2 regions of the Chelativorans composti genome follow, and region 2 is predicted to be linked to the other one. Evidence: predicted binding sites of a transcription regulator. Region 2 holds the regulator's gene; the other holds the start of a gene.
What was found. Region 2 encodes PhoB, which activates phosphate uptake and scavenging genes when phosphate is short. Its sites were predicted from a motif close to TGTCATNNANCTGTCAT; they were not measured.
Positions count from the first base shown of each region.

Region 1: a site for PhoB is predicted at 1,765-1,781, ahead of olsB (l-ornithine N(alpha)-acyltransferase). Genes of this name have one in related genera too.

Region 1 is NZ_BAABGS010000018.1:3,447-6,855, forward strand. Features, by position in the region: gene ABD906_RS05410 (SH3 domain-containing protein) at 1-717, opposite strand, end outside; gene olsB (l-ornithine N(alpha)-acyltransferase) at 819-1,703, opposite strand; gene ABD906_RS05420 (ATP-binding protein) at 1,818-3,409, opposite strand, start outside.
Region 2 is NZ_BAABGS010000064.1:12,973-16,381, forward strand. Features, by position in the region: gene ABD906_RS11350 (autotransporter family protein) at 1-217, shown strand, start outside; glycine riboswitch at 300-387, shown strand; gene ABD906_RS11355 (L,D-transpeptidase) at 682-1,365, shown strand; gene phoB (phosphate regulon transcriptional regulator PhoB) at 1,496-2,185, opposite strand; gene phoU (phosphate signaling complex protein PhoU) at 2,194-2,925, opposite strand; gene pstB (phosphate ABC transporter ATP-binding protein PstB) at 2,936-3,409, opposite strand, start outside.

The DNA of each region.
Region 1 (3,409 bases), on a different contig from region 2:
GATGCACTGACCGTTGGGACCGACCCTGCCGCTGGGACACGTATTGTCACGCCGCGGGAACGGGCTTCTCGGACGATCCTCGCTCTGCTGCGGACGCGGACGGGGAGCGTTCGCGTTGGGACCAGGTCTATTGCGATCGGGAGCGGCTGCCGCAGGCGGCCGTGCACCTGGTGCGGTCGCACCCGGACGCGGCGGAGGCGGCGGGTTGCCGGCCCCAGGACGCGGCGGCACGGGTCGAGCATCGCCCGGCCGCGGTGGCGGAGGAGGCATGACGCCAGGCCGCGGAGGCGGCGGAGGAGGAACTGCGCCCGGACGCGGGGGCCGTGGCGGGCCCCACCGGTCGCGATCGCGATACCACGAACGATCGCGGTACCAGCGGTCCCAGTAATTGCCGAATTGGAAGGTGATGACCGGAATGCCGATGCGCGGCGCCAGCTCGGGCAGGTAGACGCGCCGGTTCTGGTAGATCATCTGCAGGTAGCGCCCGCTCACCCAACCGCGGTTACCGCGCCAGGAGGTATCGCACCAGCTCCATCCGCTGAGGCAGCCGTGGACGTCGACAACCGCGCCGTTTGGCAGCGTGACCACCACCGGATAGTCGGTACCCGGGCCAGCCCGCATGTTTACATTGGCAGTCGTATAGGCATTCTGGGCGAGCGCACCGACGGTCGCCACCCCCATGATAGCTGCCGCCCCAAGCAGCACGCGATAAACCATCTTCTGACTCCTGCAGAGAACCTCGCCGCACTCAACATGTTTAGACAGCAAAAGTTCCAACTGCGGCGGCATTAAGACAATTATGATGAATTCCGATTGGGTCAGGCCGAACGCCCGTCGATGCCGGTCATCGCCCCGCTGGGCGTGTAGTAGTCAATATACCGCGCCGGAATGTTCTCCACCGGGAGCACGACCATCACATCGGTGGTGTCGAAATCGCGGTCGATGACGCATCCGTCGCCGAAACGGGCGCCCAGGCGCAGGTAGCCCTTCACCAGTGGCGGCATCCCGGCCAGGGCAACCTTGGGATCGACCTTCTCCCGCGGCATCAGCTTCATGCTGGAATAACGGTCGGGCCTCGCTCGGATGTGCCATTCGCCCTCCGCGGGAAAGTCATGCGCCAGGAGTGACAGCGCCTGTGCATGCTCTGACGGTTCCACGCCATGGAAAGATGCGCAGCCCACCATCACGTCGATTCGGTTGCGTCGGCAGTAGGCCCAAATCCCGTGCCACAAGAGTTCGATGGTGCGCTTGGATCGGTAATCCGGCAGCACGCAGGACCGGCCAAGCTCCAGAAACCGGCGTTCCGGATGCCGCGCCACCAGCTCGGACAGCTCGAACTCACCGTCCGAGTAGAATCCGCGAACGGCCCGTTCCTGCGGCAGCAGCCGGTAGGTTCCGATGATGCGGTGCGGCCTGCCCTCCTCGTCGGGAGCAGTGTCGATCACAAGCAAGTGGTCGCAGATGGCGTCGAATTCGTCGGCGTCACGCCCCTCCGCCTGGGCGCAGGCACTTCTGGCGCCGAGTTCCTGCACGAAGACCTGATAACGCACGATCTGGGCTGCGGTGACGTCATCGCCGCTTTCCGCGAGCCGCACCTGCATTGTTCCAAGACGGCCGAGGACAGTACCCTGGGCCGGAGCGTCACCGGTCAGATATGCGCGCTCCAGCAATGCCGCCTCACGGCTCCCCGGATTGCCATCCATCTGAATACTGCTCACGTCTTGGTCTCCCGGTCATGATGCCCGCCTGATACAGAGGCGCGCGAGGACAGAAACATGACAGGCAATGAACCTGAGCTCCCTCATACCACAATAAGCTCAGGATTCACCAAGTTTCGCAAGCAGATCCATGAGCGCCGAGGGCTCGACGGGTTTCTGGAGAAATTCGTTGGCTCCCATTTCCAGCGCACCGCGCCGGGTAGCCGGCTGTCCGTCGGCTGACAGGACGACGATCACGACGGGATCGATGGACTTGCTGCGTTCGACAGAGCGAATGTGCTCGATGACCGAGAGTCCGCAGGCGTCAGGCAGATTGAGGTCGATCACGACAAGGTCATAGCTCCGCGGAGCCTCGCTGAATGCCTCCATCGCCTCGGCGCCGGTCCGCACCCATGTGACAGCGCAGCCGGCGCTGCTGAGCGTCTTCTCCGTCAGAAGTGCGTTGATCCGGTTGTCCTCGGCGAGCAGCACCCTCAGTTTGTGCCCAATCTCCGCCTTCTTCAGAATCGCCTGCCGCTCGCTCGAAGGCTGCATCGGCCGGCTGGGCAGGTCGCCGCTGATAAGGCGAACGACCGTCGACCCGCGCGGGGGACGGGCTATGAAGGCGTTGTAACCGGCTTCCCGCAGATACGGCAGACGGGGCCGATCGACGGGAGCGATCATGGTCAGCGCGCGCCGGGTCCGAAGTCCGCGGTTGCGCAAGCGGGCCAGCATCGGTTCCCCGCCCGTTTCCAGGCACGCATCCGCAATCAGGACATCGACGTCGCCATGACCTTCATCGATCATGGCCAGCGCCTCCGCCTCCCCGCTCAGCAGCCGCACCGTCCCGCCCCTCGATTCAACCGCTTGCGCCAGCGCCCTGGCTTCCATCTCGCGGGGTGTCAGGACCGCCACCTTGAGCCCGGCGAACACGTCTGCACTTTCGGTGCTTGGCTCGGGCGCAACGAGCGGCAGGAAGACCCTGAAAGCAGCACCCTGGCCCGGAGCCGTCTCAACGGCAATGTATCCGCCCATCGCCACCACGAGACGGCGGGTGATGGCCAGCCCAAGCCCCACGCCCTGTTGAGGGTGCCGCGTCCGGTCGCCCGACTGCTCGAATTCCCGGAAAAGCCGGGCCACCGTCTCGCCGTTCATGCCGGGGCCGGTGTCCTCGACGGTGAACATGATCTCGTCCGGCCTGCTGCATTCTGCGGTCACCAGAACACCGCCCTTCTCGGTGAACTTGATCGCGTTGCCGACGAGATTGAACAGCACCTGCCGCAGCCGCCACGGATCGACCGTGAAACTTTCGGGCACGTCGGGAGCGATATGCGAGGCCACCGCAATGTCCTTCTCGAAGGCATTGGCGGCGAGCAGCTCCACCACGCTCTCGATGAGCTCGCGAACGGAGACGCGCTGCGGTTCGAGCACGAGCCGCCCGGCTTCGATTCGCGACAGGTCGAGGAGTTCGTTCACGAGCTTCAGCAGGGATTCGGCTGATGTGCGAATGGCCTGGACGTAGGTCTGCTGTTCGGGCGTCAGCGGAGTAAAGGCGAGCAGGCCCGCCATGCCGATCACGCCGTTCATGGGCGTGCGGAGTTCATGGCTCGCGGTTGCCAGGAGTCGCGACTTGGCAAGGCTCGATTGCTCCGCCTGTTCGCGCGCCTCGATGAGTGCAGCCTCCCGCTGCTTGATGTGCGTGATGTCGCGGG
Region 2 (3,409 bases):
GAAGGACTGGTCGTCGACACTGCGGCTCAATGGTCTGCCGGAGGACGGGCCGAGCTACACCATTACCGACAAGCGGCAGCGCGTGTTCGGGACGCTGGGCGCTTCGCTCAAGGTGGGGTTGACGGAGAACGCTTCCTTCGAACTCGGCGGCTCGGCTCTCTTCAACGGAGACCAGCAGCAGTTCTCTGGCGGCGCCCGCCTGTCGGTCCGGTTCTGAGCAGGAGGTAAGGCCGTGGCGGGTGTGAACGGTGTGTTCACCGGAGCCTGGTTGCACGTTCTGCTCTGCGCGGGCATGTTTTCCCCGACAAGCGGGAGAGAGTCGGCCCGCCGACCGCCGAAGGAGCAACCGCCCCGGAAACTCTCAGGCAACCGGACCGCTTGATGGACAACACTCTGAAAAGCGGAGCGGCAGCTCCCGCCCAAGGTGTAAGCTGATACTGCCTGACGCAGATCGGCGATGCTCTCAGGCCAATGACAGAGGGGGCTCCAACGCCATCGCCTGGCGTGCCCTTTATGGAGCCTGACTTGAGCCCGAAGCACACCCACGCGCCGTAACGCGCTGAAACCGACTCCCTTCGACAGATCCGGCCGCCTGCCTCCTCAGCGGAAGCTTCGGGGCGGGCCGCCATCGACGCGCCCCTGCACAGGGGGCGCGCGTGTTGCCAATTGACAGGACGTTTCATGACCACATCGCGCCCCATCGACCGACGACTGTTTCTCAGCGGTTTCGCAAGCGCCGCCGGACTGGCCCTATCGGGCTGCACCACTTCCCTTCCGCGTTCGGAAGAAATCGTACCCGAACCAGCTCCTCCCGCATTCTCCGCAGAAGCCATGCTGATGTACCGGGCGATGGCCGAGGAGCGTTTCCCGATCCCGGCGGTCGACTTGAGCCAGCTCGATCCCGTGTTTGTCCGGGCGGTCGTCGATTACCCCACCCCGGAGAGGCCCGGAACGGTCATTGTCGATACGCTCAATCGATACCTCTATCATGTCCGCGACAACGGAACTGCCACTCGCTACGGCGTGGGAGTCGGCCGAGCGGGGTTTGAGTGGTCCGGACGGGGGCACATCGCCTATGGACGCGAGTGGCCCGTGTGGACCCCTCCGGCCGACATGATTGCGCGCCAGCCGTCCCTGGAGAAGTGGCGGCACGGTCAGCCGCCGGGGCCCGACAATGCACTTGGCGCACGAGCCCTCTACATCCATCAAGGCAACCGGGACACGCTTTACCGTCTGCACGGAACCGGTGAGGCTCACACGATAGGCAAGGCCATCTCGTCAGGCTGCGTGCGGCTTCTGAACCAGGACATCATTCACCTCTACCAGGAGGTGAAATGGGGTTCTCCGATTGTCGTTCTGGTGTAGGGCCGGCGGCGGTCCCGAGCGGCCAGCTCAGAGGTGTCAGCGCCAGTCCCGGTTTGCAATTTCCGGGTATGAGAAATGCCACAGGACCAGCCTCTGCTCTCTGCCCCGGAGCTACCATCGCCGGGTCTCCTCACCCTTCCAGATCGAGCGCATAGCCTGCGCCGCGGACGGTGCGGATCGGGTTGGGGCCGCCGGGCAGGCTCAGCGCCTTGCGCAGGCGGCCGACGGCCACGTCCACTGCGCGGAAGTCGATATCCGCATCCTGTCCCCAGACCCGGTCGAGCAGCTGCTCGCGGCTCCAGACACGACCCGGCCGCTCCATGAAAACCGTCAGCAGGCGATATTCGATCGGACCTAGATGCAGCGGATGGCCGGCGCGCTCCACCCGGTGGCGTTCCGGATCCAGGATGATATCGCCATAGTGCAGGATCTCGCCCGCCGAGGCGGGGCTCGTGCGGCGCAGGAGCGCGCGCATCCGCGCGAGCAGCTCGGTGACGGAATAGGGTTTCACCACGTAGTCATCCGCGCCGGTATCGAGGCCGCGCACGAGATCGTCCTCCTCGCCGCGGGCCGTCAGCATCAGGACCGGGATCGCCCTGGTGGCAGGATCAGCCCGCAGCCTGCGGCAGATCTCGATGCCGGAAAGGGACGGCAGCATCCAGTCGAGCACGATCAGCACGGGCTCGCTCTCCCGGGCGACCAGAAGCCCCTCCTCGCCGTCCACGGCGCGCAGCACGGCAAAGCCTGCCTTTTCAAGGTTGTAGGCCAGCATCTCCATCTGCGCCGGCTCGTCCTCGACAACGAGCACCTTCGGCTTCAGGTCCCCCGTCATCCCTGCTTTTCGTCCTCCCGGCCCGGCGCGGTGAAGCTGGTGGCGTCCGCTTTCGGGCGGTCAGCTCCGGGCATTTCACCAGTAAGCATATAGGCCACCTGCTCGGCGATGGCCGTGGCATGGTCGCCGATGCGCTCTACATTCTTGGCGACGAACAGCATGTGCATGCAGGGCGTGATGTTGCGCGGGTCCTCGATCATGTAAGTGAGCAGCTCGCGGAAGAGCGCGTTGTGCATGTGGTCCACCTCCTGGTCGCGGCGGCGAACCTCCTCCGCCAGCGGCAGGTCGCGCCGGAGATAGGCGTCCAGCACATCATGCACCATGTCGCGCGCCAGCGCGCTCATCCGGCGGATGGAACGGGAGGCCGGCTGCAGGACCTCCGAACGGGCGATGATCGTATTACGCTTGCCGATATTCTTGGCGTAGTCGCCTATGCGCTCCAGGGCGGCAGCGATCTTCAACGCGCTCACGGCAAAGCGCAGGTCTTCCGCGAGCGGCTGGCGCAGGGCGAGCAGGCGCACGACCTCCTCGTCGATGCGGGCGTTGAGCGTGTCGACATGGCGGTCCCGATCGCGCACCGAGTCGCCAAGCTCGACATCTCGGCGCACGAGCGCCTCTGCCGCATCCTCGATCTGCGTCTCGACCAGCCCGCCCATCTCCAGAATGAGGGACTCGATCCGGTGCAGTTCCTCGTCGAATGCGCTGACAATGTGCTGGCGGTCCTGCATTCCTTGCTCCTTATCCGATCCTGCCGGTGATGTAGCTTTCGGTCCGCTCGTCCTTCGGATTGGTGAAGATTTCGCGCGTATCGCCCTCTTCGACAATCCTGCCCATGTGAAAGAAGGCCGTGCGTTGCGACACGCGCGCAGCCTGCTGCATGGAGTGGGTGACGATAACAATCGTGTAGTTTTCGCTCAGCCTGCCGATCAGTTCCTCCACCTTCGCGGTCGCTACCGGATCAAGGGCCGAACAGGGCTCGTCCATCAGGATCACTTCAGGCTCCAGCGCAATCGCGCGGGCAATGCACAATCGCTGCTGCTGACCGCCGGAAAGGCTTGTCCCCGATTCGCGCAGCCGGTCCTTCACCTCATCCCACAGGCCCGCACCGCGCAGGCTGGCCTCGACCCTATCCTCAAGCTCCGAGCGGCTTTGTGCAAGCCGGTGGATGCGCAGGCCGTAGGCCACGTTGTCGAAGATCGACTTTGGAAACGG